DNA from 4 places in the Paenibacillus sp. JCM 9796 genome. Region 1 is predicted to be linked to each of the others. Evidence: riboswitches for the same ligand, from Rfam matches in the RefSeq annotation. Region 1 holds a riboswitch; each other region holds the start of a gene.

The links. A riboswitch is a leader RNA that binds a small molecule or an ion and turns the genes downstream of it on or off. The one in region 1 is predicted to bind cyclic di-GMP.
Region 2: it holds a riboswitch for cyclic di-GMP, as region 1 does, so the genes downstream of both, ACZ439_RS09550 (response regulator) here and folE (GTP cyclohydrolase I FolE) in region 1, are expected to answer to the same signal.
Region 3: it holds a riboswitch for cyclic di-GMP, as region 1 does, so the genes downstream of both, ACZ439_RS03185 (methyl-accepting chemotaxis protein) here and folE (GTP cyclohydrolase I FolE) in region 1, are expected to answer to the same signal.
Region 4: it holds a riboswitch for cyclic di-GMP, as region 1 does, so the genes downstream of both, ACZ439_RS10740 (EAL domain-containing protein) here and folE (GTP cyclohydrolase I FolE) in region 1, are expected to answer to the same signal.

The regions. Positions count from the first base shown of each region.
Region 1 covers NZ_AP043723.1:5,214,454-5,222,509, reverse strand. The annotation lists gene ACZ439_RS25150 (alpha/beta hydrolase) at 1-410, opposite strand, end outside; gene ACZ439_RS25145 (ATP-binding protein) at 427-1,218, opposite strand; gene ACZ439_RS25140 (SDR family oxidoreductase) at 1,377-2,096, opposite strand; gene ACZ439_RS25135 (6-carboxytetrahydropterin synthase) at 2,098-2,913, opposite strand; gene folE (GTP cyclohydrolase I FolE) at 2,930-3,514, opposite strand; cyclic di-GMP riboswitch class I at 3,593-3,677, opposite strand; gene ACZ439_RS25125 (CstA-like transporter-associated (seleno)protein) at 3,914-4,108, opposite strand; gene ACZ439_RS25120 (carbon starvation CstA family protein) at 4,113-6,173, opposite strand; gene ACZ439_RS25115 (LytR/AlgR family response regulator transcription factor) at 6,358-7,101, opposite strand; gene ACZ439_RS25110 (LytS/YhcK type 5TM receptor domain-containing protein) at 7,109-8,056, opposite strand, start outside.
Region 2 covers NZ_AP043723.1:2,000,867-2,008,922, reverse strand. The annotation lists gene ACZ439_RS09575 (TVP38/TMEM64 family protein) at 1-365, shown strand, start outside; gene ACZ439_RS09570 (F510_1955 family glycosylhydrolase) at 424-1,473, shown strand; gene resA (thiol-disulfide oxidoreductase ResA) at 1,482-2,003, shown strand; gene ACZ439_RS09560 (class I SAM-dependent methyltransferase) at 2,039-2,629, shown strand; gene ACZ439_RS09555 (urease accessory protein UreH domain-containing protein) at 2,814-3,557, shown strand; cyclic di-GMP riboswitch class I at 3,806-3,891, shown strand; gene ACZ439_RS09550 (response regulator) at 3,984-4,697, shown strand; gene ACZ439_RS09545 (hypothetical protein) at 4,937-5,494, shown strand; gene ACZ439_RS09540 (helix-turn-helix domain-containing protein) at 5,728-6,057, shown strand; gene ACZ439_RS09535 (RNA polymerase sigma factor) at 6,646-7,065, shown strand; gene ACZ439_RS09530 (DUF6075 family protein) at 7,184-7,591, shown strand; gene ACZ439_RS09525 (hypothetical protein) at 7,624-8,056, shown strand, end outside.
Region 3 covers NZ_AP043723.1:620,505-628,560, forward strand. The annotation lists gene ACZ439_RS03170 (DUF2569 family protein) at 1-358, opposite strand, end outside; gene ACZ439_RS03175 (C40 family peptidase) at 565-1,074, shown strand; gene ACZ439_RS03180 (YrzA family protein) at 1,425-1,631, shown strand; cyclic di-GMP riboswitch class I at 1,843-1,933, shown strand; gene ACZ439_RS03185 (methyl-accepting chemotaxis protein) at 2,019-4,169, shown strand; gene yhfH (protein YhfH) at 4,379-4,561, opposite strand; gene ACZ439_RS03195 (DRTGG domain-containing protein) at 4,765-6,093, opposite strand; gene aceB (malate synthase A) at 6,198-7,802, opposite strand; gene aceA (isocitrate lyase) at 7,834-8,056, opposite strand, start outside.
Region 4 covers NZ_AP043723.1:2,246,682-2,254,737, reverse strand. The annotation lists gene ACZ439_RS10740 (EAL domain-containing protein) at 1-1,709, opposite strand, end outside; cyclic di-GMP riboswitch class I at 1,804-1,890, opposite strand; gene mreB (rod shape-determining protein) at 2,068-3,135, shown strand; gene ACZ439_RS10730 (LLM class flavin-dependent oxidoreductase) at 3,421-4,431, opposite strand; gene ACZ439_RS10725 (YqkE family protein) at 4,597-4,857, shown strand; gene ACZ439_RS10720 (DUF1284 domain-containing protein) at 4,939-5,358, shown strand; gene ACZ439_RS10715 (metallophosphoesterase) at 5,444-5,953, shown strand; gene ACZ439_RS10710 (hypothetical protein) at 6,006-6,308, opposite strand; gene ACZ439_RS10705 (hypothetical protein) at 6,634-6,882, shown strand; gene ACZ439_RS10700 (methionine ABC transporter ATP-binding protein) at 7,189-8,056, shown strand, end outside.

The DNA.
Region 1 (8,056 bases):
CAATCGTTTCCGTCGACGTCGATGACGGCCTCCAGGATCTGATCCTCGGAAAGCCTATCCGCCCGTTGAAAGAGCTCCTTGCAGCGTGCAAACCACTTTCGCTTCTCATCCCCTGTGGGGTACAACCACTGCAGCAGGTTATAGTACAAGCCGGCCATGCGGAAATGTTCCTCCGCTTCCTTCCTGTCCTGCTGAGCCTGAAGGAAGATCGCTTGCTTCGCAAAATCCTCCGCGCATTTCTGCAAAATCCCGTTCCAAGCTTCGGCGCTTGTTAACCGTCGCTGAAAGCCAGCGACGTCTTCTCTTCGAATGCCATGGGCAATCCAGCGGTCCCAAAAGCCTTCAAAAAGAAGGCAGGTCATCAATGTTTTTTGAATGGTGCCCTTTACAGTCGGGTCATCCGGTATCATAGCTTCGTACTCTCCCTTAACGATTAAATATGAGGATCAGGGAGGACCCTTCACCGGGAATCGTGGAAAGCAGCACCCGTTCCGTCATTTTCATCATGAGCGTGAATCCTTGGCCGAGTGATTTTTTTGTCGAATAACCCGCCATGAGCGCAGCATTCGGAAGATGCTTTAACGGAAAGCCCGGCCCTTGATCTTCCACGAGGAGATGGATGGCAGCGTCGGTTATAAACATGGTCATCTTTCCTTCGCGAGCATGCTTGAGAATATTCGTAATCGCCTCAGAAATAACAAGGAGATGGCTCATGATCGCGGTCTGCGGGATCCCAATACCGATCAGACTTTGTTTGGCGAGCTCCCTGGCTTTCGGAATGTCCGATCGTTCGATAACCGGGGCTGTGCACAATAGCTTGCCTGCCTTGTATGGCTCCACCTCATGTTTGCGGATCAGCAGAAACTTTCGCTGCGTGATGGCATACATCACGTCGCGGTACACCTGCCATACTTCATCCTCTTCGGGATGGCCGACCGGCTCGATTGTAGGAGCGGAAGGGATATATTGGGTTAGATCTTGTTTAATTTCTTCATAAGTCTTCAAGAAGCAGCGATGATGCCGATCCGAAAGATGCATTTCCTTTATTTTCAGATAAACATCCTCCTGCTTCTCCACCATTTCCACCAAACGAGCAGCCAGTGATAATAAATACCGGCCCTCATCGTTCTTAGGTTGAGGTTCGTTCTCCGCTGCAGTGAAGGACAGGTAGATCAGAAATCCCGATTCCCCTTTACCCCTATTCAGATGTTGACTCATACGATTGGCAATCCATCCAATCAAGGCGCGCCGTTGATGATCATGGATATTATCGCCTGATAAGGGGGAAGGTAGAGGGGCCCGCGCATTTAGAGCTCCTGCATGAAAATTCCCAAAAAATTTAGGAAATATGGATTTCACAATCGACACTTCCCCCTTTACAAAATCCCGAGCGGAGGCATAACCGTCATTTCATCAACGACCGAACCTTCTGGTTGACATAAGAGATACACCAAATGCTTGGCTAACGATTGAACGGGAATCATGTCGGATGCATCCGGCTTCAGTTCCATCCGGTCCCAGAATGGAGTCGCTACCGCGCCGGGCAATACGGCCGTTACCTGTATGCCTTTATTCCTCAATTCCGCTTGCAATACTCTCGTTAATCCCAGTACCCCGAATTTCGAAGCGGAGTAACCGCCGCAGCCGGGCAGTGCCGTCGTGCCGGCGACAGATACGACGTTAATCATTTTACCGGCACGGTTTTCAACCATATGCCTTCCGAAATATTGGCAGGCGAGGAACGTACCTTTCAAATTAACGGCGATCATTCGATCGAAATCGTCACTGGACATCGTCAACACCGATTCGAACACCCCTGTGCCCGCACTGTTGATGAGTGCATCAATGGTGCCGAACCGCGATATCGCCTCTTCGGCAAATCGGCTAACGCTATCTTCATTCGTTACGTCCAAAGGGACGGCTAGCGTATTCGCATTCATCTGAGAGGCTGCCTGCTTTAATTCGGCTTCATGTCTTGCTCCCAGCACAAGATTCGCTCCCAATTGACTGAGCAATAATGCCGTTTCTTTGCCGATCCCGCGGGACGCCCCGGTAATTGCAACGGTTTTTCCTTGGAGCTGCAGAAAGTCAATCATCTCATTCACCCGGTCCGCAATACTCGAAATAATTTTTTTCCGTTTCCCACAGTCCGACTTTTCGGAGCTTGGGAAGATGCGGTCGCAGCATGTTGTAGATCACGAGCGCTACGACCTCGGATGTCGGATTCAACTCTTTAAATTCAGCCGTATCCAGGTTCAGATGCTTATGATCCAGCTTATCCAGCACTTCTCTTTCCACAATGGCATCCAAATCCGCCAAATTCATGATCATGCCCGTTACCGGATCCGGCTCGCCTTCGACGGTGACATCAAGGTAATAATTATGTCCGTGCCCATGCGGATTGTTGCATTTGCCGAACAATTTCTTATTTTCCTCCGGCGACAAATGCACGCTATGTAATCGGTGCGCAGCGCAAAAGTGATATTTGCGTGTAAGTCGTATCAAGCATCCCGCCTCCTTTACCGAACTTAAATAGTGGTTTTCATGTAATTGAATCCGGTGCAATTCGCAATCTTGAAACCGCTGTTCCAGCGAATTCCAGATGTACTCAACTACATTTTCCGTAGTCGGTATGCGATGCTGAAAATAGGAATGTTCACGGTCCAAAAACTTCCCGTCGAGCTCCTCTTCCACAAATGAACTCACGATTTGTTTAATATCCGTTGTATTGACAACAATCCCGGATTTTTCATTCAATCGTCCCTTGACCATCACTTCCAGCTTGTAATCATGCCCATGGCCGCTGGAGTTGCTGCAGCGCCCGAAGACCCGGAGGTTTTCCTCTTCGCTCCACTGGGGAACCCGATAAACGTGAGTTGCCGAAAAATCGATTCTTCTCGATAAATAAAGCATCGCCGTTTCCCCCTTCCTAGGCTCTGGATATGGAACGGTCAAACTCTTCACATAGCGAGACGTTGTCGGCAAATATCCCCTTCTTCACCGTTGTCACCGTAGACGTTCCCGGTTTTTTCACGCCCCGCGCGCACATGCATAAGTGAGTTCCCTCCACGGTTACAATGACACCCTTCGGCTTCAGCACATTCAATACGGCACTCGCAACTTGCTGCGTCATTCGCTCTTGCACCTGCGGACGCTGCGAGACCAGCTCTACCAATCTGGCAAATTTGCTTAAGCCGACGATTCTCCCATCCGGAATATATCCGATGTGCGCCTTTCCATAGAACGGGATCAGATGATGCTCGCAGAAAGTGTAATAAGTCATATCCTTTACGGTGATGATCCCGTCGTACTCCTCTTCGAACGTTGTCGTCAGCGCCGATTCCGGATTCACCCCCACACCTGAGAACACTTCCCGGTACATTTTCGCGACTCGTTTCGGTGTATCCAGCAGACCTTCCCGGTCCGGATTTTCCCCTATTTGCTCGAGAATCGTTCGAATGCTGTCTTCAAGAACATCTTTACTTGCCAAATTGGTATTTGATCGTATGGTCATCTAGTATTTCCCTCCTTAGAAACAACAAAAAATCCAGTCCGAATAGAACTGGATTCGTATATACAGATCCGTCCCTAATTCGGCGGCCCAGCCGTCATAGCGTTACCGCCTTAGACCCGAAGCTTTGCGTCCCCACCTTTCGATGAGTTTGCCATTATCGTTAAGAATATAAGCCAAGTATAGTCTATTATACCTAGATAAGCAATGATTTCTTTATTGAAATCTTTGATATAACGACATTTTTCGACGCTATATGAGAATAAAGTCGAAAAATACGTGATATTATCGCGCATTTTTTCGACATTTGATGCCAAAGGCGGATGAAGCCGCACAGGTTGCATAAACGAAGAGACGGGGCAAGACGGGCTGCATGCACCCGCCTTACTCCGTCTCTCCTTGTTAGCAGCAGCGATTGATCTTACCGCTTTCATAACGCTCGTGAAGCGACAGCATATAGAACTCCTTCTCCGTCAAAGGGGTTTCATGCGGATGGCGCTCTTGCTGATGCTTCAAGTATTTCTCATAGTCCGGAATACTGAAAATGACCTTGATTGTCGCTTTGGCCTTGCTGGCAAAGCTCGTTATCGTTCTCATGGCATCAGGCTCCAAAAGTAGATTTGACAAACGGCGCTTCTTTTAATACCGGTTTTTGTTTTTGGATCAAAATTTTGTACCAGACGCGTAAAGATTCAATAATCATCAGGATCACCACAATCTCGAAGAAGATCGTGAGGCCTGCATCGATATAGTTGTTCGTCACAATCTGATGCATGACGTCCATATTTTTGGCAGGCGCGATGACTTGCCCCTGATCGATCCCGTCCTGGTATTTCTTCGCAGCCGCCAAAAAGCCGATGCTTGCCTGAGAGGAGAACGTTTTTTGGAAGCCGGCCGTTAATGTCGTTACCGCGAGGAACACGAACGGCACGATTCCTACCCAAGCGTAGCGGGCCTTGCCCATTTTGATCATAATCGTCGCCGCGACGGCGAGAGCGATGGCAGCCAACATTTGGTTCGCAATCCCGAACAGCGCCCACAACGAATTGATGCCGCCGAACGGATCGATGGCTCCTTGATACAAGAAGTAGCCCCAGGCCAAGCAAACAATAAACGAAGCCAGGAAATTATACTTGAACACTTTCGTTTGAGCAAACGGCTTGTAGAAGTTGCCGATCAAATCCTGAAGCATAAAGCGTCCTACCCGTGTGCCCGCATCCACAGCCGTTAAAATAAAGACCGCTTCGAACAAAATCGCGAAATGGTACCAGAATGCCTTGGCCCCGGCCAGGAACGTTGAAAAGATTTCCGCCATGCCGACGGCAAGCGTCGGCGCCCCGCCCGTTCTGGAGAGAATGGTGTTTTCACCGATTTCTTTGGCTGTGTTCGTAATTTGTTCCGGTGTCAGCGTGAAGCCCCAGGATGAAATTTTGGCGGCGACGGCAGCGGGATCGGTTCCAATAACGGCCGGCGACGAGTTCATAGCGAAGTAAATGCCGGGCTCCAAGGCGCACGCGGCGATCAAGGCCATGACGGCGACGAAGGATTCCGCGGCCATACCGGCATATCCGATGAAGGGCGCATGACTTTCTCTTTCGATCAGCTTTGGTGTCGTCCCGGAAGAAATCAGGGAATGAAAGCCGGAAACGGCGCCGCATGCTATGGTAATGAACAAGAACGGGAATAAATTGCCGGAGAATACGGGACCGGTCCCATCGATAAACTTGGTCACAGCCGGCATTTGCAGCTCCGGCAATGTCACCAAAATACCGCCCGCCAGTAAAATGATGACGCCGATTTTCAAGAAAGAGCTTAAATAATCTCGGGGTGCAAGCAGTACCCACACCGGCAAAATCGAAGCGATCAGGCCATATACGACCATCATCAGGGCGATCTGCGGCGCGGTGAAGGTGAACATCTTCGCCAGCACCGGATTGGCGGCAACAAATTGTCCTGCCCATAATACGATCATCAATAGAACAAAACCGATAATGGAGCCCTCAATGACTTTCCCCGGTCGAATAAATCGCATGTAGAAGCCCATGAAGATGGCGATCGGCATCGTCATGGCGATCGTAAACATTCCCCATGGAGACTCCGCCAACGCTTTCACGACGACGAGTCCAAGTACGGCGACGATGATAATGAGGATCGCCAGCGTTGCAATAGAAGCTAACGTGCCGCCGAATCGGCCGACTTCGTCTTTCGCCATCTGACCGAGCGACTTCCCGTCCCGCCGCATGGATCCGACAAGCGTGACGAAGTCCTGCACGCAGCCCGCAAGTACAGCTCCGATAATAATCCACAGAATGCTCGGCAAATACCCCATTTGTGCGGCCAAAATCGGACCGACCAGCGGACCGGCTCCGGCGATCGCCGCAAAGTGATGGCCGAAGAGCACGTATTTATTCGTCGGGACGTAGTCCTTGGAATCGTTATGCACATGGGCCGGCGTTGCCCGGTTGTCGTTTAATTCGTAGATCTTCCTGGCAATGAACCGGCTATAGAAACGGTAACCAAAAGCATAAGTGCAGATTGCGGCTATGATGAGCCAGGCCGCCGAAATTTTCTCGCCGTTCGCAAGCGCGAGCATCGCGAACCCTAGCGCGCCTAACGCCGCGATCAGCCCCCAAACCCCGTACGAAACCCATTTGTTTTTCATGATCCCACTCCTCGTAAGCGTTATTGTCGCGCGAACACAGTCCGTACGAACCAGGCCCAAGCTGGCTGTACGTCTTGCATTCCTCCAACCGGTTTATTTTGAGAGCGCTTGCAAATAGTATAAATCGTCTGGAGTCTTCGCGATACGCCTGAAGCGCATCATGCCGAATTTGTCATCTATGATGTTAAATTTCAAGTTTCAAACGCAGCGCTTTCACATAATTGCGGCTGACGGGTATCGTGCTTCGCGCCTCATCGTCCATCAGCAGATTGTAGGCCCCGTTGACCCACGTTTTCAGCTCGGCGATGGCGGCCAGATTGACGAGATAGCTCTTATGGCAGCGGAAGAAACCGAACGGCTCCAGCTTCTGTTCCAGCTCTACCAACGTGTACGTAACGTGATAGGCTTTATCGCGAATATGAACCTGGACATACTTGCCCTCCTTGCTAATATAGATGATGTCCTTCGGGGACACATACTTAATGCCTTCTTCCATTTCGAGCGCCAGCTTGACGCACGAATTTCCGGCCGGCGGGATGGCTGGGGCTTTCGTCCCCGTTCCCGTCCGCGTTTTGCGCAGCTCCCGGAAGACGCTGTCCAAATCATCTTCGTCGAATGGCTTGAGCATATAGTGAAAAGCCCGCACCTTGAACGCATCGACGGCATATTGGTCATAGGCGGTGGAGAAGACGATCTTCACCTGCGAATTCAGCTCGCCGACGATTTCCGCCACTTGAAGCCCGTTCAAGTCCGGCATGTCCATGTCGAGGAACAGGACATCCGGGGCTTGTTCCTTCACTTTCTTAATCGCATCCATGCCGCTGTTCGCCTGAGTCACCCGGTCCACGTCAGCGAGCTGCTCCAACAAATATACAAGCTCTTCCCTTGCCGGTGCTTCATCATCGGCAATTACGATATTCCAGCCCATGGATCCCTCACCTCACCCAAAAAGTAATTTTCGTTCCTTCCCCCGGACTGCTCTCGATTTCAAGCGGCCGCACTTTCCCGTAATGATAGCTCAGACGCTGTTCGATATTACGCAAAGCCATGCCTGTATGATCTTCCTGCCCGTCCTCCCGGATGAAGGTCAAGCCTACTCCGTTATCCTCGACCGTAATTCGCGCATGCCTCTCGCCGCTTTCCGGCTCCTCCTTCACGATGAGCCGGATCACGCCGGTCCTCTCGATGCCCTTGATCCCATGCACGATAGCGTTCTCGACGAGAGGCTGAATCGTAAACGGAGGAATGTGATGATCCAGTACGCGTTCGTCAATATCGGCGTAAAACTCCAGCTGATCCCCGAGACGCGCTTTAATCAGACTCAGATAGGACATTACCAATTCATATTCGTCGCGAATCGTAACCATTCTTTGGTTGCCGTTGCTCATATTTTTGCGTAAAAATTTCGACAAATGCATCACCATCTGACGCGCCTCTTCCGGTTTGGTGCGAATGAACGATTTGACCGTGTTCAGCGCGTTAAACAGAAAATGCGGATTCATCTGGGCCTGCAGCGAGCGAATCTCGGCTTCCGCAAGAAGCTGGGCCTGCCTCTCCGATTCGACAAACGCATACTGCTGGGACAATAGTCCGGCCAGGGAAGTCAGCATACGCCGGCGGGATGGATTGTCATCCTGCTCCCGTTCAAAATACAACCGGAACTGTCCGATCGGCCGCTGATTGGGAATGCCAACGAACAGGTCGATGCAAAACTTCGTCTTTCTTCCTTCCATCACCCAATCGGAACCGTTCTTGGTGAAAAACGCGCCAACCGCTTTCGTCTCTTCATTCAACACCTTGGCGATTTCCTGAACCGCCTTCTCGAACTCCAGCCGCCAGAGCGGCATCGTCATATCGGCGATTTGCAGCGCTCGGTGGGCATG
Region 2 (8,056 bases), 2.4 Mb from region 1:
GGGCAGCAGTTTCATTCTGGTTGTATCGATGGGGGTTCGGTAAGCAAAAGAAAGTAAAAAAAGAGAATTGGAAATGGTTACAACGATTTAACGAGGCGGGCCGCAGTCGTCGGGCAATGATTCTGTTTATAGCTCGGTTGACTCCACTGATTCCTTCCGGCGTCATAACTTTTGCCGCAGCGATCTCGCGAATGCCTTTTACCGATTTTTTTCTTATTACTTCGCTGGGCAAAGCCCCTTCCATTGCGTTGGAGACAATGGTGGGACATGATTTGATTCGCATCGGCGAATATTATCCCAGACTATTAATTTCGCTTTTTTGTTTATTATTAATTTATTTGTTATATAGAAAGAAACGAATATGAGACAATGTTCAGTTGCATTAGATTTGACTACATCATTACAGAAGAAGGGAATTTCATTATGAACACATTATTAATTGGAACAGGTGCATTATTTGTTCTATTCTTTGCATTACATTGGAACGCATCCCACAAAGTAAAGCAGCTCAAAGATGTGAAGAGGCAGGAAGACCGATATCAGCGACAGAAGTGGACCAAAATAGCAACCGGATTCAGGTGGGCATGGGTCGCATCTCTAATCGCGGTCATCATTAGCGGCGTGTTGTCTTTGCAGGGAACGGCTTCAAAAACGATTACGTTGACGCATGTCCATGGTCTCGGTTATTCAGGGGACGGACAGCGAATTTTAATCCCTTCTCACCTCGGTTTGAAAGTTTACTCACAAGGGAAATGGTCAGACGGTCAAGGAGAAAAACACGATTATATGGGATTTACCACTGTGGACAACGGTTTTTATAGCAGCGGGCATCCGGCACAGGGTTCGAATAAAAGGAATCCTTTTGGAATTGTAAAAAGTTCAGATGAAGGTAAAAGCTTTGAAATCCTGGATTTGTATGGGGAAATTGATTTTCATTTAATGAGTGCAAGTTACAAGACGCACACCATTTACGCAGTTAACCCGGAGCCGAACTCTAGGTTAACAACAACGGGATTATATTATTCCAAAGACGATGCAAAGACATGGAACAAAAGCGAAATGACTGGAATAGATGTTGAACTGTCCGAACTGACATCTTTAGCTGTTCACCCGTCCGATGATTCAATCGTTGCAGTTGGAACGACAAAAGCGTTGTATGTATCCAAAGATTCAGGCAACCAATTCGAAAAAATAGCCGATCTACAGGTAACTTCTCTTACCTTTGGTATGGAAGGAAATATAATCGTTGGCAGCTACAAACAAAAAGGGGTTATTTATCAAATGGATCTGCAACAGAAACAGTTGGTTGAGGTGAATATTCCAGATCTTGTTGAAGATGCAGCATCGTATATTGCACAGAACCCAACGAATACCAAAGAACTTGTTTTCGCCACTTTTAATCTGGATGTATATATATCCTTGGATGAAGGGATGAACTGGAGGAAAATTGCGGATAAAGGAAAAGGGGTTTAAGAATAACAGTGAAACGTAATCGAAGATGGATTCAAATTGTTGTATTGTCGGTCGTATTGGTAATTGGAGCTTATACAATTGGATCAGCGTTATTTAGATCAGATTCTTCCGTAAAAATTGGCTCAAAAGCCCCCGAGTTTAAGCTTTTTGGTTTGGATCAACAGGTTCATCAATTAGCAGACTATGAAGGGAAAGCACTGGTAATCAATTTTTGGGGTACGTTTTGTCCGCCATGTGTGAACGAGATGCCGGCTCTGCAAAAACAATATGATCAATGGAAAGACGACAATGTGGTAGTGCTTGGCATTAACTTAAGTGAAAGCCGGGTTACAGTACAAAGTTTTATTGATCGATACGCGATTACGTTTCCGATCATTATCGACAACGACAACGAAATCCGAAACAAATATAATGTTATGTCTTATCCCACGACGTTTTTCGTAGATTCATCTGGCGTGATCAAAGATAAATTTATTGGTGAGATGAAAGAACAAGATATCCTCATCCGGATAAATCGATTATTACAATAATTGCTTCGTGAGCAGTTTATGATCAGGAGGCTGCAATGGATAAATTATTCAACAAATATTATGATCGGTTGATGCAGCCGCTAGAAACAAAAATATTCGGCCGGATAAGAAAACAGCTTCTTTCTAAGGCGAAAGGAAAAGTGCTGGAAATTGGCTCAGGTACGGGTATTAACTTTTTGTACTATGAGTTTGCAGATCAAGTCATTGCAATAGAGCCAGATCCAATGATGTTGGAGCAATCCCTAATTAAAGCACGTGAAGCTACAGTTCCGATCGAAGTGGTACCGGGAGATGCCCAAAAACTACCGTATCCAACCAATTCGTTCGATTCAATCGTTGGAACACTAGTATTATGTACGATACCTGACCCGGCGAAAGCTCTGGCCGAAATCCATAGAGTATGCAAGCCTGAAGGAACGATTTTAATTTTTGAACACGTAAGGTTAAATCATCTGGTCCTTGGTAAAATACAAGACTGGTTAACGCCCGTTTGGAAACGATTATGTGTTGGTTGTCATTTAAACCGCAATACACTTGAAACCGTTGAACAAGCAGGTTTCAGAGTGGTGCAAACGACGTCGATGTGTAGGGAACTGTTCCTAGTAATTGAAGCAAGAATAAAATAAATTGGAAATGTGAGACTGCGGTGAACGATAAAGCGGCAGTTATTCTGGAAATAAAATAGACTGCTTTTATGTATCCGCGAAACACTACGTTATGTAGTTTATAATAGATGCTTGTCAAGGTTCGATGTGTGATGAAAGCATAACTGCCAAATCTATTTAACGGATTTTGGGGGGTGAATAGTTAATGTACTCCTTTTTTAGTAAAATTAGCGCCTTCCTTAGCGAACCATTCGTTAACGCGGCGAACACTGATATCGCCTTTCTTGCGGCGCTGTTTCTCGGTTTTGTTGGTTCGGTTGCTCCTTGTCAAATGTCAGCGAACGTTGCGGCTATTACTTACTTTGGGCAGCGTCAAGCGCAAGCAAGGTTGTCGTGGCCCGAAACGTTCATGTATTTATTAGGGAAGATGATTGTATTCAGTATTTTCGGTGCTTTGTTTTGGTTTTTCGGTCAAAAGATATCCACTGACATGATCCCTTTATATTCTTTTGCAAGAAAGCTGCTTGGGCCGTTATTGATTTTAATCGGATTGTTTTTGCTTGGCTGGATTCGGCTTCCTTTTCAACTTGGGGCTCGAGTGGCAGGATTTTTTGAAAAATTGGCCGATCGAACCGGAGGAAGGAGCGGAGCCTTTCTAATGGGGATTGCATTTTCGCTAGGATTTTGTCCAACAATGTTTGTTTTGTTCTTCGGTTCGCTTATGCCTTTGGCATTGCAATCAACATATGGCGTAGTGTTGCCATCTGTTTTTGCAATCGGTACCGCAATGCCGTTTTTACTAATTGCCGGGTTTGCTGTAGGTTTCGGGTTAGATCGAGTCATTGTTAAGCGTGCCAAAAGGTGGGGGTTGTGGATACAAAAACTTGCGGGTGTGTTATTTATAGTGCTGGGCATAAGCGATACCTTGACATATTGGACTCTAATGTAAATCATGGGAGGTGCCAACGGAAAAATAATGCAGAGTGAGAGCCACGAGTAGTTGATTAGACCTATTGTGTGATCAAGAAATTTTTCGCGAACTTACAATTTGTGACGCTTCTATAGTTTATCCTGTATCATTCGATATGAAATGATATAGAATCGACAAATATCAACACATTTAAACACGTGGGACTTAGGGCGGTGCCAGAAAAATAAAAATTATGGTATTATAAGGCTATGATTTGGAAGAAATAATAGGAAAAATGGCAAACCAGATCGAAAGGCTGGGACGCAAAGCCACGGGTCTTCTGCACTATTGCAATGATCGCCGGGTTACCCTCACAAATCTCACATCTACGAAAAACTAGACACGGCCGTTTGAGGGTACGTGTCTTTTTGTCGTGATTCTAGAATGAATACGAGGTGATGATATATGGAGGAGCGTGTACGCTATGCTGCAAAAGTTGAAGAAGTCATGCGCTGGCAAGAAAGCAGGATACAAGTATTGCTGGTGGACAGCGACCCCGTATGGCAACAACGGTTGACGGCGTTGATCGATGCTGAGCCGGATATGAGTATATCTCATATTGCAACAAACAAAGAATCGGCTATTCGAGCCAGTATGCAATTGGATTTAGACGTAATGATTCATGACCCGGTGTTACATTCGTCGCAACAGGATGGATTGGATACAATTGCCGAAGTGTTGAAGATCAAATCACTGCCAATCATTATCTTGACTTCACTCTACCAGCCCGAGATCATTGTGGATGCAATGCTGGCCGGAGCGATCAATTATATTACCAAGATCAATTATGTGGATGTCGCAAGTGCCGTCAGGGAAGCGTATCAAGGGCAATCCTCCCTTCACGCCGATGTTGCATCCATCATCCGTAATGAAATTGGACTTGTTAAGCGAAGGGAATTGCATCGAATGCTGACTCCTACTGAAAAAGAAATCTTGCAGTTGATCGGTTGGGGCTATACACAACCGGTAGTTAGAGAATTGCTCGGAATCACGTCTAACACAATGAAGACGCATGTTCGCAATATCATTCGCAAATTCGACGTATCTTCCATTCGCGAAGCAGCGGAAAAAGCGAAACGTAGGCGCTTGTACGATCAACTAGATCGCATCACCTGTTAGCGATTCGTTTCCGATTCGAGCCGTTTCGCGATGGTTTGACAACCAATGATCTGTTGGTATGAGGGAAAAATCACCCTCCTCTTTCGAATGTATTATTGGTAAAATGTGGACAAATGCAGGTATCTACAGAGGAATTTTATTACCAAGTTTGTAGGAGGTGAGAATCAAAAATTGACTTAAGTTGCGAAAAATGGCATCCTTACTGCTTCCTCCACTTTACTAGAGAAGGGACGATGATAATGAAAACGGAGCGTGAACAACCTATAATCATGACGATTAACAGGCAGGCTGGCGGAACAATTTCAGGCAGCATGCACAGCAAGGAGGGAATTGTGATGACGCTGACCCAGCACCCCGTCCCCTATGAGAAAGTAGAATTATGGCTGAAGTCTTACAAGGACTGGAAGGCGAGACTGAAGTACATGCAGTCAGAACTGTCCTACATCCCTGAATTAACGCGTACGCTACAAATGGTTGCGGCTCACAGCAGCGGCAGAAAACAGGAAACGGTTTTACGGACGGTTATACGACGTATCGAAATCACCGAACATGAAATCCCGTTGCTGCTATCCAGAATCGGTTTGATCGACTATGCTTTCTCGGCTCTCACCCCGGAAGAAAGCTTGTTCATTCGGTTACGATATATGGATCAACTGGCGCTTTCAGACGCCATGAGCCGCCTAGCACTTTCCCGCCGCGCGTACTTCTACCTTCGAAAGCGAACATTGCACAAAATCTATATGAAAATCAAAGATCGGGCGGTTTTGTTGGATTTGGATTCGTCCCAAAATGATTGACCGGTTTCAGAAGATGCATATGCGCATCTTCTTTTTTTGCGTCCATTTTTCATTTTAATACGTTTTTATTCGTTACGTCCAATCCCAGTAAATACGATTAATGTCTCGCCAATTGATTCAATGAGTATTGAGGAGATTATAACACATACATTGGATACTGAGAATAGCGAATCTATCGAATGTTCATTTGACTTACTCTGCCTTATAAGCTGAAAGAATAAGGTGGTGGAAATGTGAACTCAATTCGGGATTCGTTAGGTCAGCGCATTCGCACATTGCGGGAACAATACGGATGGACGCAAGAGCAGCTTGCAGAGCGGGCAGACCTCCATCCTAATTATATCGGACAAATTGAACGCGGGCTAAAGAACGTTTCATTGGATAATATTTATAAACTGGCTGTTGGTTTGCGCATGGATTTGTCTCAGTTATTTGTTTTTGAGAATCGCGAACTTCCAGAGCCGTTGTCCCAGATTGGCCAAATGCTACAGCATTGTTCCGAAGAAGATTTAGATTTTCTGATTCAACACATCGAGCATTTGTTGAAGTGGAGACAAAAGTAAGTAACTGCTCGAAAGGAAGCGCCGGAACTGCATCGAACATGCACCGAACGCAGCACTGGATTTGCTCTCTTTTTGCACAAAGTCTGCACGCGTTATGCACATGATCCGTGTTATGATGTTAGTGTGGACAGGTTGTGCAACCACAAGCATCATGAAGACTGGTTGTCCCTTTCATCAAGCGCCGTTTCTTTCCCTGCTATCCCAGTGGGAAGAAATACGGCGCTTTTTTTATTTTGTTACTGATACAGCAGTCGTCGACTATATTCCGAATGTAAAGGAGTTGAACTAAACATAGGGCAACGCCAACCATCAAAGGCCCGCACAATTTCTCGCACGGTGTTGCCAGGTGAGAAAGGGAGTTGATGTTGATGTATCCCGACGACACATAATAACAAGCGGCGAATGATTCATCGGCATGCGTGGAATCAAGTTTATCAAGTCTTACGATCAGACCTGGTCGCAATCAAGCGTTGGCACGCTCTGCGGCAAGGTCTTTTTTGTTGTCCTTCCCGCTTGTCAGGAAGCGTCGGCTGTCGCTCTCCCCCCTCTGTTTTGATTGATCAAACAAACCAAAACGGAGGGACGAGTATGAAAAAGATCAATTTGAAAGACATATATCCTTTTTGGAAAACGGATGTATGGGTTGAAGTGGATGACGAGGTGGCTCAGGAGCTGCATCGGTTTGAATTAATTGAAAGCGCATACAAACTGCGCACGTATCGTCACCGGGCGTATTACTCGCTGGATCGAAACGATGGAATTGAGAAGGACGTTCTTTTTCTTTCGATTTCGCCGGAGGAGTACTATGAACGCAAGCTCTCCCGGCAACAGCTTTACGAAGCGTTGTGCCAGTTGCCGGAGAAATCGGCCAGACGAATTTATGCACACTTTTTTCTAGGCATGAGCAAAGTCGCTATTGCCAGAGCTGAGCATGTCGATGAACGGGCCGTTCGTAAATCTATTAAACAAGGCTTAAAGATAATGGAGCGTCTACTCAAAAACATGTGATTTTTCGTCATTGGGTCCGGTTTTCCCGTCAGAATGAAATGTTATATAGAGGATCTTTTCAGACAGCGGCTGGTTGCATCCAGCCGCTCATCATTCTCGGTGAGAGGGGCAAGTATCGATGCATCCTATTCGATTTCGGGATGAAGAACACGAGAGGTTCTATCATCAAATGCTGGCTGAAAGGAAATGCAACGACGGCTATCATCGTGCGCTTTTTTACACATTGGGCATTTCCCGGGAAACTAGGAGTCATGTACGTGATTTGTTTGATTTTTCTAACGGCGGCATTAATCCCAAGGGCCTTTCGGCCCCATGGCAAACCGGCAGTTCCATTCGAATATGTCGGCTCGCCTTTAATCTATGGAACGGGTGGACCGAACCAGGTGGGGAACGCTTCTCCACTCCCAACGAATTATTCGATTGCAGCTACGCCCCTTTCTTTTTCGAGGCAATTCATCTTCGTTATCCGGAATATTTCCGAAGTCAGGAAAAGATTTTCAAACGGCTATCTGAACAAACCCGCTGAACAGATACCGATTGTCGGGGGTGCATAAGAAGATGAAAGAAATTAAAACGAGGGTTGTTGTAAAAAACATAAAACGGCTGGATAGGTTCAAAAATTTAATGGAACGAGTAAGGAAAACGGGTGTCCGAGTCAAGAATCATACAGACAACGATGAGTCGACTTCCCCATCTCCTGTTGAATTTGCGCAACACCGCACCGCATCGTCAATTAAAACAATGGCTCAAATGGGCATTCGCATGAAGACCAACAGCAGACTGATTCGGTTGATTCAAAAAAAGAGGGCAACTCCAGTTGAAGATGCTGCTAATCCACAATCGAGTGGGTTACCCGTAAAAAAGTATAAGAAAACGACAGACGGGGTTATGAAGGCGAGAAAAAATCCCGTTAACGATTCCCGACTTTCCCCGAATGCCGATGCTTCTAACATGAGTACACTGCGATTTACCCGTAGGATGCAACCCCGTG
Region 3 (8,056 bases), 1.1 Mb from region 1:
CGGCGTACAAATACATAGCGATCATCAAGCTAGCCCCTATATTTACGAGATAATAAGCCTTCATTAAGTTTGGGAGCGTCCGGCTTCTCTTCCACCATTTCGCAATGAGGATCAGATATACAGGAATCGACAGCAGGCTTAACGTATAGGAAAAGTAATAAAGCGGCTTGCTGACCGCAGCATTCGAGTCACTCATAAACAAACTGACAAGCGTTGCCGCCAACGAATAAACAAGGCCTACAGCCGGCAGGCTCAGCCATCCTCTAATGCCGGCAAAGACTTGATTCGTATCCGTTAGCTGCGTTTGGGCCAAATTCCCCGGACTCCCTTCCTGCAAGTCATTTTGGCTTGAAACCATGCTTAGCTCCCCCTGCTATTGAGATTTTTCGATGTCAAGAAATTTTTCATTAAACTTTTCTAATGAAATTCTAATAGTAGCGGCTCATCCCAGGCGCGAAGGGCTTCGCTCCGACCGCCGGTAATTCATGGAAGTTTAAGATATGGTATCGTTGTTCTTGCGGACAAGCCGTATCCAAACAACAACCTAAAGGGAGGAAATAAGAGATGAACAACACGAAGAAAAACCGTCTCGGTAAAACCTTGGTGGGAGTCAGCCTTAGCCTCTCCCTGTTTTTTTCGGGCAGCATGTTCTTGGCGCCTCAGTCGGCTCAAGCGGCCGTCGCAAGCAATGCTTCCGTAGCGGACAAAGTGATCTCAACGGGTAAACAATATCTCGGGACACGTTATCAATTCGGAGCTAAAGCCGGAAATACCAAAGCCTTTGACTGCTCCTCGTTCACGCAATATGTATTTAAACGAAACGGCATCAACATTCCCCGTTCGTCCAGGGACCAGGCTAAAGCTGGCACCTATGTTCCAAAAAGCAAGTTGAAGCCGGGCGATTTAATCTTCTCGGATACGAACAGAGACGGGGTTATTAATCACGTCAGCATTTATATGGGCGACGGAAAAATACTTCATACGTATAAAGTCGGCGTGGGAGTTACCATTTCCAATTTTAAAGGCAGCATTTGGGACAAGACTTACGTAACAGCACGTCGCGTGATTAAATAAGGGGAATACCTCTAGGCCATTATTTTATTATCTCATAGCTTGACTGCAAACATGCAGAGCTCACGAAGAGCTCTGCTCTTTTTTTATATTCATAGCCTCATCCCCAAGTATATACCTTCATCTATTCGCTGCCGGAACGCGGTTTCCCTGCTCACATCAGATACATCGCCACAATCGTCGTGACCGCCAAGCCGATCAGCACCGGCTTCAGATTGCGCCGGATGCAGGCGATGGGATAGGCGTTCGCGGAGGGAGGAGCCGATAACGGAAAGTACGTGCATCCGTCCCGGCATACTGTTAAGATGTGATCATAAGAGCAGCATACTACCCGAGATCGAGGAGGATTTACCGTGGAGTTCCGTTTGGAAAGAATCGAAAACAAGGTGGAGTTTTTTCAAGCGTACGACTTGAAATCGCTGGAGCGTCAAATCGACCAGCAAATTGAAAACAACAAAGCGCTCATGTTGGACGTATTTGCCGTTCAGCACCACACCGTATTTGATCCCAATGCGGGCAAGTTGTCGTACAGCGCCGTCGTTCATTTTAAGGCGAAATAAAGCGGCAGGATGCGTCCCAAGCGGCCAGGCTGCGCAAATCCGGACCTGCACCGGAGGCGAAAGCCGGCCGCCGCTCTCCGACTCTAGTGCGATAGCATTAAGACGAAAAACCCTTCCATTCTACATTATGGAACAACTTTCTACAAATCTTTACAATTCTATTACATAATAGTATGATAAGCTCATATAAACGACTGGATCTAGGAAATAAGACACGAAAAGGCACACTGTACGAAAGTGCAGGCCGCAAAGCTACAGGGGCTTCACGAAACGGGAGTTTCGTATGCCAGCCAGCTTCCGAACGCTCGGCTCTGGTACCTGGCGCGGAGACCGGTGATGGCTGGTCTCTTTTTTATGTATTCAATCAACAATCAGGAGGGCATTAGCATGGTAAAGGGCAATCGAACTCAGCGCAGTCAGAAGTTCCTCATTATTTTCACCCCCGGCATCGGGCTTATGAACCGCTTCAAATATGCCAGTAAGTTTTTATTAATCGGACTGCTTGTGCTCGTACCGCTCAGCATCTTCTTGTATTTGCAATTGTCCGCGTCCGCCAAAGAAATCGCTCTCACCGAGCAAAAGCAGGTCGGTCTGGAGTACGTGAGCCGGTTAAACGACTTTCTGATCGCGGTCGATGTTCACCGCGCATTGATTGTCGGTTCCATTCACGGCGATAAAGATTTGAAGTCCCAATTAGCCGCCAATGAGGAAGCCCTGGATCAAATCGTGGCCGGGCTGAACGAATTGGATGGCCGGTTAGGCGAGAGCTTGAATTCGACGGAACAATGGAAAGCTCTTCAATCGAAATGGTCGGAACTGAAAGGAAGGGGCGTCAGCCTCACGGGTCAAGATGCATTGGACCAATACGGTGCCATCTTGACGGATACCCGGGCGATCATCACGCGAATCGGCAATGCGTCGCATCTCGTGCTCGATTCCCAGCTGGACAGCTATTATTTAATGGACTCGACAGTCCGCCAATTTCCCACTCTGATGGATCGCGTCGGACGAGCACGTGCTCTGGCCGTTCATTACGCGGGGTCAAAGACGCCGATTTTCACCACGGAAGAACGAACCCTGACATCGCTGCTGGACCAAATCCGCACGTCGATGGATACCGTTAAAGGCAACCTTGAATCGCTCCGAACGGAGAACGAGATGCTGAGCTTCGAACTTCTCGATGCTTGGCAGGAGCATAACCAGCTCGTACTCCAACTGAATCGCTGGATAAACAATCAGATCATCATACCTAAACAAGTAGATCAGACTCCCAAAGCGGTATTCGATGACCTGTCCAATCTCATCAAGCAAACTCAAACTCATTACGACACCGAGCTGAAGGCTTACGAGCATCTGCTGCAGACGAGGCTGACTGGCTTGCATCAGAAGAACACGCTGTTCGTCTTGTTGGGTCTGCTCATCCCGCTCGCTTTGCTCTACATTTTTATCAGCTTTTATTTGTCAGTCAAACGAGCCGTCTCCGCGTTGGAGCAAACGGCCACGGAAGTGACGAACGGCAATCTCACCTCGCGGGTACAGCTTCAAACCCGGGACGAGCTTGCCATTGTGGGCAACTCGTTCAATCAGATGACCGAGGCGTTCCGCAACGCCATTCAGACGAGCATTACCGTATCGGAACGGGTGGCGGTCTCCGCCCAGTCGCTGACGCAAAGCGCTTCCCAGTCGACCGAGACCAGCAATCGGATCACGGATGCCATTCAGGAAGTTGCCCGGGGTGCGAATACGCAGCTGAAGGGCGCGGAAGAAACGTCCACAGCCATGGAAGAAATGGCTCAGGGCGTACAGCGGATCGCCGAGACGTCCTCCAGTGTCTCCGAAGCCGCAACGCAAACGTCCCAGCTTGCGCAGAAAGGGAACGACGCTGTCCGCAAGGCTGTCAAGCAGATGGAAAATATTCACAAGCACGTCGACACTTCCGCCAAGGTCATTGAGGAGCTGGGCGCACGATCGCAAGAAATCGGCAGCATCAGCAGCTTGATTACGGACGTCGCCATCCAAACGAATTTGCTGGCGCTAAACGCCTCTATTGAAGCCGCTAGAGCCGGCGAACACGGGGCCGGGTTTATGGTGGTCGCTTCCGAGGTGAAGAAGCTGGCAGAACAAACGAAGACGGCCGCCGCTCAAATTAGCGAGCTGATTCAACACATTCAAGGGCAAACGAAGGATGCGTCCATACATATGAACGAAGGCGTACTTGAAACGAAACGAGGTCAAGAGGTCATCAAGCAAACCGGTGACGCGTTCGAACAGATCATGAGCGCGGTCGAGCATGTGGCCCATCAAATTCAAGAAGTATCGGCGGCCGCGGAGCAAATGTCGGCCGGTACGCAGCAGGTGACCGCCTCCATGGGCGAAATCGTCAGCATTTCCCGCGTATCCGCCGACAATGCGCTGCAGGTGTCCTCATCGTCGCAGGAGCAGCTTGCGACCATGCAGGAAATTCATGCATCCGCCGAGGCGCTGCATGCTTCGGCGCAGGAGCTTCAGGAGGTAATTCGAAGGTATACGGTCGTATAAACCGCCATCATGGCTTTAGCCGGGCTTTTTCAAGAGTCGATCTCTTGGAAAGTCCGGCTTTTTCTATACCGCATGACCCAAGCTGTCGATTTCGTTTGCGTTTGGGGGATCCCAAAAACAACAAAGAAGATCGCACCCGCACGAACCGTATTGGCTTCATGGGTTGCGATCTTCTGTTGTTTGGACGGCTGCGATGGCTGCACCCTCCCTCATTCGTAAACAACGGTGTGAAACGGTTTGTTTGTATTGACCGGGGATAACGGATAAAAGTTCGACTCATTGCATTGAAAGCAAACGTTCGTGTGACAATCTGCAAGCTGCTCCACCGATTGTCCGCACTTCTCACAGCATTTGGGCTCGAGCGTCTCTAGAAACCGGGTTGATTTCATCATCATAAAACCCTCCACTATCGTATAATATTTTGATCTGATGTGTTTTATTATATAACAGTATTCGAAACAGTTCAAGACTTTTATGCATTATTATATAACATTCGTGAAAGGTGTATGCGTCTTAACCAAAGAAGCACCGGCCGATTGCGCCTTCGCGCATCGGCCAGTGCTTCCTTGTCGATGAAACTCCAGGGACGGCGGCCTTACAAAATGCGCGCCGTTACCATCGTTCTCGCCACTCGAATCCCATTGCTTCTTATTTCCAGATCCATTTTGCAAAATCTGCGGCTTAGCTCAACGATCGTCGGTATGATTTCGATCACATCGTCAATTTGCAAAGGCACCAGAAAATAACTGGAGGAGCTGTCGATGATCAAATCCCCCTTCTTCTGCTCCTGTACCGTTCGGTAAGCGGCCCTGATGATGACGGTCGACAAGACGCCTTCCGAGACCAGGCCCTCAAAATTCGTCATCTGCGGGGTTACCGTCCCCTTGAAGAACAGCTTGCCGTCCTTGTCGCGCAATTCTTCAAATCCGGACCAAATTTGTACCTCATACGTTTCCGCATTTTGCGGCTGCTTCTGCATGTATTGCATCGCTTTCATGACATCTTTACGGCTGATGACGCCGATCATGCGCCGCTCTGCATCAATAACCGGCAGCAGCTCAATGCCTTCCCACACCATCGTATGACCGGCGGAAGCGACGGACGTTCGCGCGCTGATGACAAGCGGATGAAGCGTCATTAAATTGCCGATCGTTTCGGAAGGCTTGGCCCCCAGGATATCTTTCGTCGTCACCATGCCCACCGGTCTCATCTCTTCATCCACGACCGGATAACGGGTATGGGTCGTTTCCACGACCAGCTCCTGCATCTCTTCCACCGTATTGGTCGGCCGCAAGGAATAGACCGGGGAATCCTTGCGGATGATGTCCTCGACGACCATAATTTGCTTCTTGATCAACCGGTCCTCGATCGCCCGGTTAATCATCGTCGCCACGGTGAACGTATCGAAAGTCGTACCGATGATCGGCAGTTCCAGATCGTCGGCAAGCTTCTTGACCTCCGGAGTCGTATCGAATCCGCCCGTAATCAAGACCCCCGCGCCTTGACCGAGCGCGCACATATGGGCTTGTACACGATTGCCGACGATCAGCAGGTTGCCGGCTTCAATATATTTAAGCATCGCTTCGAGCTGCATGGCGCCGATGACGAACTTGTTCAAAGACTTCTGGATGCCCGCCGCTCCGCCCAGCACGACCCCTTCCACCACATTGACGATTTCTTCGAACGTCAGCTTATCGATGTGGGGCTCCTCTTTCTTCTCTACGCGGATCGTGCCGATCCGGCGTTTCGTACTGACCAATCCGCTGTTCTCCGCCTCCTTGATAGCCCGATAAGCGGTTCCTTCGCTGACATCCAGTTCTTGAGCGATTTTCCGTACGGACAGCTTCGTGCCCACACTCAACGACTCGATGTATTTCGTAATTTGCTCATGCTTCGTATTGAGCTCCGAATGGCCCAGGTTCATGTTCCGCACCCCACCGAACTGTACTATAATATTTAGACAATTATAGTATACTTGGCGCAAAAAGAACAGCATCCCCAAAAGGATGCTGTTCGGATGCTGTTCTGTTAATCTAAATACCGGTAGCCTTGCAGCGTCAAAAAATCTTCAAACTCCGGCGAGACGGTCATCTGCGTGAATAGCGCGGAGGCCACGTCGAATTTCCGGGTGCGGAGCGTATCTTCGCCCAGCTCGGCTTCGATACGCGCCAGCTCTTCGTATTGAATTTGGCGGAACAGATCTGCCGTCAGCTTGCGGCCGTCCTCCAGCACCCCTTTCGGATGATGAATCCACTGCCACAGCTGGGCTCTGGATATTTCGGCCGTCGCCACGTCTTCCATCAGATTGTGGATGGGAACGGCTCCATATCCGCGCAGCCATGCTTCCAAATACAGCAGGCCGACGCTCACGTTCGTACGAACGCCCTTCTCCGTAATCGGGCCTAAAGGCACCTCAAGCAGATCCTTCGCGGCGATCCGGATATCCGTCAGTTGGCGGTCCACTTGATTCTCCGACGGCATATGCTCGTCGAACACCTCTTGGGCGACCGGAACGAGCCCCGGATGCGCAACCCATGTTCCGTCGTGGCCGTTCCTGACTTCCCGCAATTTGTCCGCGCGCACTTTATGCATCGCCTCTTCGTTTGCCTGCGGATCGTTCTTCACCGGAATTTGCGCAGCCATGCCGCCGATGCAGTGCGCCCCCCGTTTATGGCAGGTCTGGATGGCCAACAGCGAATAGGATCGCATGAAAGGCGTCTCCATCGTAACAAGACCGCGGTCGGGCAAAATGACGTCGGGCTGTTTGCGCAGTTTTTTGATGTAACTGAAAATATAATCCCACCGGCCGCAATTCAAGCCTGCGCTGTGCTCCCGCAATTCATACAAAATCTCGTCCATCTCGAAAGCCGCTAAAATCGTCTCGATCAGCACCGTAGCCTTGATCGTGCCCTGAGGGATGCCGAGCGCATCCTGGGCATGGACGAATACGTCGTTCCAGAGCCGGGCTTCCCGATGGCTCTCCATTTTCGGCAAATAAAAGTAAGGTCCGCTGCCCTTTTGCAGCAAAGCTCTCGCATTATGAAAGAAGAAAAGTCCGAAATCGAGCAATGCAGCGGAAATGGGCTTGCCGTCCACTTGAATATGCTTCTCTTCGAGATGCCATCCGCGGGGGCGCACCTTGAGAGTCGCCGCTTTGTCGTTCAACCGGTATTCTTTTCCGTCCGGATTTCTATACCGAATCGTACCGTTAACCGCATCCCGCAAGTTGACCTGACCGTCCATCGAGTTGTCCCATGTCGGCGAATTGGCATCCTCAAAATCGGCCATATACACATAAGCTCCGGAGTTAAACGCATTGATGACCATCTTCCGGTCACCGGCCGGGCCCGTTATTTCGACGCGTCGATCCTGTAAATCCGCAGGGACCGGAGCAATGCTCCAGTCGCCTTCCCGAACCGATGCCGTCTCCGGCAAAAAGTCGGGTCGTTCTCCGGCATCGATACGAGCCTGCCGGACGTCGCGCTCGCGCAGAAGTTCTTGCCGCCTCACGCCGAACTTGCGTTCCAATTCGGCCACGAACTCAAGCGCTTCCGCCGAAAGGATATGTTCCCGTTCAGGGCTGGAAACCTCGCCCGTTATTTGTATGCCTGTCGGCAGCGTCTTACCGGCCATCCGATTCCTCTCCTTCTTGGGTCGACTGTCCTCAATGGGTAAACTGCTCTTGCTCGGTCGAGCCTTCAAGCGCTGTGGTAGACGAGGTACCGCCCGCAATCACTTGCGACACCTCGTCGAAGTAACCCGTTCCTACTTCGCGCTGGTGACGGGTCGCTTCATACCCGCGAGCCTCGCTGGAAAATTCGGCTTGCTGAAACTCGGAGTATGCAGCCATTCCGCGATCCTTATAGTCGTACGCCAGCTCAAACATG
Region 4 (8,056 bases), 2.7 Mb from region 1:
CCGTTACGTTTACTCTGCTCTAACGAAACTTCCAATTCCTGATTGAACAGCACCCGGTTGGGAAGGCCTGTTAAATGGTCGTAATAGGCAAGATGCTGAATTTCACGAAACATGTAGTGAAGTCTCTCGGCCATGATCCGGTAATTCGCAATGAGAATCGTAATTTCGGTCAATAGGCTGCTGGGCCAATGAACGGCGTTTTTCTCCAATATTTTATTGGGTAAGTCCGTTGTCGTATGCGCTAACCGAATGATCGGCCTTACGATCGAACGGCTGATGAAGAAGGACGTAATGATTGCGATCAGTCCGCAAATCAACAGGATCGTAAGTGTTTTGATATAGGACTTGTACAATCCGTTCTGATAAGGCGCAAACGACGATTCCACGATGACGGTCCAGTCCCCAAGGCCTGATAACGGCGTGATCTTGATGTATGACGAGTTTCCCCACCGTTTCATCGGATTTTTGATATTTTTGGGGAGCCAATAGTAGAAGCCGTCCTTCAAGTCGTGAATCTCGCCGTCTTTTTTCCAGTCATATTCCTGCATAACGGCATTCGCGGAACGGGTGCTGGCGATCACGTGCCGGTTGCGGTCCACGATGGTAACATGGATGTTCGTATATGTTGTGAGTGCTTGAATTCTTTGGCTAATATAACCGAGATCCAGGGCCCCGCCGGCAATGCCCTGGAACTGCCGGCCGCTCATGATCGGAGCGCTGATATTTACGACGGGTTCGGACACGCCGCCTCTTCCAGCGAAAACATCGGAAATGACAAGCTGTAAGCTTTCTTTGTTTTGCATAAAGTACAGCCTGTCCGAGAAGTTCAAACCGAGCGTAGGTTGGCCGTTCATATTATGTAAGGGATAGAAGGTTACGGTTGTTCCTGCAGCATTGGTGATGAACATATTATGAAAATCAGGAAAAATTTGTTTAAAATGAGCAGTAAGCCTCTGCAGAGCCTCTGCATCGTTCAGATCAGTTTCAGCCGCGAGATTGGAAAATTGCTCGACAGCCGACACATGAACGTTTCTCCAGTTGCTGATATCGTTCTCAATGATTTCCGATTGGCGTTCCGCCGCTTCCTGAATCGCCGCATCGGTTTTCTTAATCTCCTCTCGGCTCACCATGATCATGACAAGCAGCAGGGGAAAGACGATTAAGGCGACAAAAATGTTAAAAAGAATATCGTACAAAGAACGGGACGTTTTTTTGGAGGTTCGACCGGTCCCCATGGGAGCCCTCAAATAAGTGAGGATAAGGCTTGCAATCAAAGCATTTAAAATACTGTTGACAGCATCCTTAAGCATAACTGTCAACGTAGCCGTAGCGTCCATCTGCAATCCATAATGATAGGATAACCAGATCATCGGCATGCCCAGCAGGATCCAGAACAACGCGACCAGGAAGACGAAGTTGCTGATCTTCTGCCGGTAGAAGAGGCCGACGAATATCGTCTCTGCAATAAAGACCAGCATAGCATACGGATGATTCCATAAAATTAAGGTAGCGCTGCTTGCGAGAATAGACCCGATCAATCCCCATTTAAATCCATAGAGCTTCATGATGAGCCATACAAAGATGCTGCCGAATATAAAGTCGACTCCATAAAATAGAGACAGGTTCATGATGTTTCCCAAACAAGCTAAGACCAGCAACAGGACCAGGTAAAAGAATGAAACGACAGGTGAAGAAGTTCTTGTAAACAAAATAGCTGCTCCCATCCACGATAGTTTTGATCCATACCTTGTGAATGACAAACCGCCCACTAAGCAAAAAACACTACCGAAAGGTAGTGTCTTAAATTGCAACCCAGCCATCATCGCAGAAACTGCGGAAGACCTGTGGCTTTGCGTCCCCGCCTTTCGAACGAGTTTGCCGTAGGTATTTAGTTCTATATCATTTAAAAATAAACGATCTGTCGTATTTTGTCAAAAATATTTGAAGATTTTCACGATTTTTGCTAGTTCCCCCTCAAATTTGCAAGTGAAGCAGAATACTATAGAAGATCCGGCTGATCCACCTCCAAATCGCGCATCGGGTTTCCAATAAAGGAGGAGAAGTTTCATGTTTAAACGATTTGACAAGTTATACGGTATTGACTTAGGAACGTCAAACACGGTGATCTTCGAGCAGGGTAAAGGCATCGTGCTGAGCGAACCGTCTGTAGTCGCCTTTCATCAAAGCACCGGCGAATTGCTGGCCGTAGGCGCGGAGGCGCAAGCGATGATCGGACGAGCTCCCGCTCATGTCGACATCACCTATCCCTTGAGGAATGGCGTCATCGCCAATTTCGATCTGACCAGCAGCATGCTTCAGCATTTTATCAAAAAAATACAAGGCCGCTCGTCTTTGCTGCGAAGCTCTCAAGTATATATTTCCGTGCCTTGCGGCATTACCAATGTGCAAAAGCGGGCCGTTGAAGAAACGATCGTCCATAAGGGAGCCAAACGGGCGATTGCGGTCGAGGAACCGCTGGCTGCTGCGCTCGGGGCAGGACTTCCGATTGACGAGCCGATCGGTCATTTGGTGCTCGATATTGGCGGAGGCAGCTGTCAAGTGGCCATCTTGTCGCTCGGGGGCATTGTGGCCAGCCATACGGTGAACCGGGCGGGGATGTCTCTTGACCTAGATATTATGGATTATGTGAAACGGCAGTACAACCTGGAGATCGGGGAACGAACGGCCGAAGAAATCAAGAAACAAATCGGAACGGCCCGTGCTTCCTCCGAAGAACGTACTCTCGGCATTAAGGGGCGGGATGTGATTAACGGATTGCCCCGTTCGATCCAGTTGAGCTCCCGGGAAATATACACGGTGGTGGATGATTTCCTGCAGCTGCTGGTCGAAGCTATTCGCGCGACGTTGGAGCGGTGCCCGCCCGAGCTTGCCGGGGATGTGGTGGAGCAGGGGATTCTGCTGTGCGGAGGCGGCGCTCTGCTGGAAGGAATTGATGAACGGATCCGCGAGGAGACCGGGGTTCCCGTACATATTGCCGAGCATCCGCTTGAATGTACCGCTCTCGGCACCGGCATGATGCTCGGCGCGCACAACAGCAAGCGCGTACCGGCGTGGCGGGAGGCCAAACCGGAATCGGCGGTGCAGCAGGATGCGGGCCAGCAAGCCGAAATGTAAGGAAGCTGTGAACAGTCCATGGGGCGGCTGCCGGTCGGCGGCAACACGATCGTCCGCATCCATGACAAGGAAATGACCTGCGTTATTCACAGGCTTATACACATTACTAACAGGCTATCTCATCTTCCTGTGCATAGGTTTTAGTACATTCATTAACATATCCACAACCGAGGTTATACACAGGTTAAAAGAGAGTCGGTTATCCCGGGCGGAAGTCGCCGGGACCGGATAGATCGAGCAAGCGACCGTTCCCGGTCTGTATCGGGGAGCGGTCGCTTGTTCGGTTCATGGCGTCTGCGGAAGCCCGAAGGCGTCGGCCAGCAGACGGTAGGAGTGTACGCGTGCGCCGAAGTTGTGAATCGGGGAGACGATCATCAGTTCATCGGTGCCGTACCGCTCGGCAAAATCGAGCAGTTGGGCCTTGACGCGGTCGGGCGTGCCTACGAAGCGGCGCTCACGGGCCCCGCGAATGCGCAGCAGGTCGTATTCCGTATACGGATAGTCCATAGCCGTCTGTACGGAAGGGAAGGCATGCTGGTCGAGGCCGCTGCCCAAGCGAAGGAAGAACAGATCCGAGCTTGTCGCCAACCGGTTCGCTTCGTCCTCCGTATCGGCGCATACGACCAGGACCGCAGCAAGGGCTCGCGGACGATCGTTCAAGCCCGACGGTTGAAAGTGCTCCCGGTAATACCGGATCGCCGCTTCCCCGCCGGGCGCGCCGAAGAACTGCGCGAATCCGTAGGCAGTCCCCTGTTGGGCCGCGATTTTGGCGCTCTCATCGCTTGAACCGAGCAGCCACAAGTCGGGAGCGGTTGCGATCGAAGGCGCCGCCTGCAATTTGGCGTACGGATGATCGGGAGGCAGCGATTCGTATAAGAACCCCGTTAAATCGGCGACTTGCTGGGGATAGCGGTCCGTGTCTACATATTTATGCTCCTGCAGCGCTCGCGTCGCCAGCGGCATGCCTCCCGGTGCGCGGCCGAGTCCGAGATCGATGCGGTTCGGATGAAGCGCCTCAAGCAGCTTGAAGTTTTCCGCCACTTTATAAGAGCTGTAATGAGGCAGCATCACGCCGCCCGAGCCCACACGGATGCGCGAGGTCGCCGCGGCCAGGTGAGCGATCAGCACCTCCGGACTGGAGAAGGCCAGCATCCTGCTGCCGTGATGCTCGGATACCCAGTATCGGGCATAGCCGAGCCGGTCCGCTTCTTGCGCCAGCCGCGTCGTTTCCTTCAACGCATCCGCGGCGGTTTGTCCTTCGCCGACTTGGCATTGATCCAAAATTCCGAGTTTCATGGTTCGCACCTCCGATTCATGTTCTAAATCTAAGAGTAATGAATTCACTATATTTTAGCAAGCGATGTATTTTTAATAAGTAAATGCGAACCATTGCCGGGGGACCGCGCAGTAGTGCGACCCGGTGAAACCTGCTATAATGTGGATGAAACCGAGGTGATGGATATGGTCAAGAAAAAACGGCCGACATCCGCCGCTCAGCCGGCTACTTCCGATAAACCGGCCACGTTGAAGGATCTTCTGAATCCGGATATCGTGAACAAGCTGAAGGCGCAGGCGGACGATATGAAAGCGGAAGCGGCTAAACGCGAGGAAGCCGCCAAGCAAAAAGCGGCGGAAGCCCGCAAGGCCGAAGAGAAGCGTCTCGAGAACGACTTTGATCATTTGCTGAACAACAGCGGTCTCGACTGGCGCCAATATAAGTAAGAGAAGATCAGGCTGCCCGCGGGGCAGCCTGTTGTTTCATGACACTACGGACCGCAAGTAAGGGGAAGGATGGGACACCGGATGATTCGACTTCGAGGGCATCATTTATTATGTTTGCTAGGCTACCGGGGGATGGGCTACTCGCCCGACTTTTGCACCAACATGACGGCGATCTATGAGCGGCTTCGTGAACAGCCGCAGACGCGGGTCGTGCTGGTGGAGGGGCCGGACGACATCTGCGCCGCATATCCGAAGGACAAGCCCCCGCACTGCGAAGAAACGAGCGTAGCGCATCGCGATTCGCGCGTGCTGGAGAAGCTCGGGCTGCGGGTCGGCCGCGAGATGAGCTGGGCCGACGTATGCGGCGCGGTCGATGAGACGATGGAGGCAGGCGACATCGGGCGGATCTGCGTCGGCTGCCCTTGGGAGCCGTACGGGGTATGCGAGGACGGCGTGCAGCGAATCAAGCGGGGCGAGGAGCTGCCTCCGGTAGGGGCGTAACCGGTGCCGGGCTGCGATGCGATTCCGGATCGAATGAGGGAACCGATAGTTAGAGGCAGTATTAAGGATCGACAGGGGGGATACGATGGCGAACGTATTTATGATCTCCGATCATCACTTCGGCCACAAGCACATTATCGATTTCGAATCGAGGCCGTTTACCGGTAGCGAAGAGATGACGCGAGTCATGACGGAGAAGTGGAACGCTGTGGTGGGGAAGGACGATCAGGTGTTTCATCTGGGCGATTTCTCGTTCTTAAATATGGAGAAAACGAAGCAGATCGTGTCCGCTCTTAACGGGTACAAAGTGCTGATTCTCGGCAACCACGACCGGGGCCGCGGCCGCCGCTGGTGGCTCGACGCCGGGTTCGATGAAGTGAGCGAGTATCCGATCGTGTACGGCGGATTTTTCTTCCTGTCCCACGAGCCGATGTACATGAACAAGCATATGCCCTACGTGAACATTCACGGTCACATCCACGGGCAAAAGTACGAGGGGACACAGTACGTCAACGTTAGCGTCGAGCATTGGGACTATACACCGGTTCCTTTCGACACGATTAAGGCCAGGGTTGTGCCGAGCGAAGAACAGTGAGCCGGAGCTGCCTTTCTTGCCGCCTGCTCCCCGCCGCGGCCCCGTGTCTGGTTTATAACAGCTTAAAGCGTTCCAAATGATCCCATAACCGCTCCCGGCGCAATATTTCCTTCTGTTTCGGTCCGATCAGATCGTAGTGCGGATAGGGCGGGCGGTTATGGATATACGCGGGATTCAGGCCGTTGCCGCGGCACCATGCCTCGAGCCGTTCGAGATCCGCACTACCTACCTTGGTCACCGACGTAATGCCCGGAAACCGCGGGTCCAGCCAATAATGCGTCAAATAAGCGATTTCCCCGCGCGTCACCGCTTCCTTCCACGCCGTCAATTCTTCTCGTTTAATTCCGAATGCCATGCGCCGCTATCTCATCCTTTGCACAGTGGTAAGTTACTGTTCATTATATCAAGACTATCGTCGGGTTGCGATCTTCGCCCAGGACGTCATGGGGAATGATGGAATAGAGAAACAGAGGGGCAGGGCAACAAAACAACAGAGCACAGAGAACGAGCAGGTGGGCAAGACAGAAAGAGACCCGCGAGCGCAAGGCTTGCGGGTCTTAAAAGTTTATATATCAAAAGGGGGTCGAGTTCTATTATAGGCGGGGAAGCTTAAAGACAGATGAAAATTAGATTTCATTTATGTAACAAATCATTTACACATTTTACTAAAAGCCGTTTCCGTGGACGGACTGCGTTTGCCCGCCCGGCTGCGTCCGGTCCCCGTAGGCGGGGCTCCAACGCCCCTGCCTCTGTATCTCGGGATAGTACGGCACTTGCTGCACGACGATCCGGCGTATGCGGAGGCGGCGAAGGATTTTGCCGAGCGGGTGAAGGATGTGAGCCACGTGCTGGAAGGCATGACGGAGCGGATGAAGGCGGAGCACGTCGTGGACTTCCTGTATGAACGGTTAACTGCGGAACAGCGGTAAAGCGGTCTATTGACAGGGGAAAATGCGCGGTGCTATTATATCACTATTCCTATTAAATTAGTATGAATTAAGTCATCCGTACAGCGGAGACATTCTCGTACCCGGGAATGTCTTTTCTGTTGTTGGAAAATCCAGGCTATTGACAGGTGGCTGATTTGCTAGTATCATATCAAAGATTTAATGGCCCAAGGGCCATATGGCATGGGGGATACCCTTCGCGTATAAATTCTATGAGATCGGCGCACCATTTAGCCAAACCCTTAGGAATTATACGCCAGTGCTTTAACATATGAGGTGCGACAAGACATGATCCAACTGAGCAACGTATCGAAAACCTACCAGGTCGGCGACCGTTCCATTGCGGCGCTGCGGAATATCGATCTCACGGTCAATAAAGGCGAAATCTTCGGGATTATCGGGCACTCCGGCGCCGGAAAGAGCACGCTGATTCGCACGATTAACGTGCTGGAGCAGCCGACAGGCGGACAAGTATTCGTCGACGGGGTAGAGATGACGGCGTTGAACGGCCGGCGGCTGCAGCAGGAGCGCAGCTCGATCGGGATGATCTTTCAGCATTTCAATCTGCTTTCTTCCGCTACCGTTGCGGATAACATCGCGTTCCCGTTAAGGCTCGCGAAGCAGCAGCCGGGCGCGGTGGAGCGCCGTGTGCGCGAGCTGCTGCAGCTGGTCGGGCTGGAAGAGCATGGCGCGAAATACCCGGCGCAGCTGTCCGGCGGGCAGAAGCAGCGGGTCGGCATCGCCCGTGCGCTCGCGACGAGTCCGAAGGTGCTGCTGTGCGATGAGGCGACGTCCGCCTTGGACCCGCAGACGACGAATTCGATTCTGGCGCTGCTGCTCGATATTAACCGCAAGCTGCATATTACGATCGTGCTCATCACGCACGAGATGCACGTGATCCGCTCCATCTGCGACCGGGTGGCGGTGATCGACGGCGGTAAAATCGTAGAGCTCGGGCCCGTGACCGATGTGTTCCTGAAGCCGCAGCATCCGACGACGCGCGAGTTCGTGGAGCAGCTGTCGGACAGCTCGGAGCCGCTGCAGGCCGCCTCTTCGCCGGCGCACGAGCGGACGATCGTGCGGATCACGTATTTGGGCGAACAGACGTATGCGCCGATTCTGTATGAAACGATGCGGGAGGCCAGCGTGCCGCTCG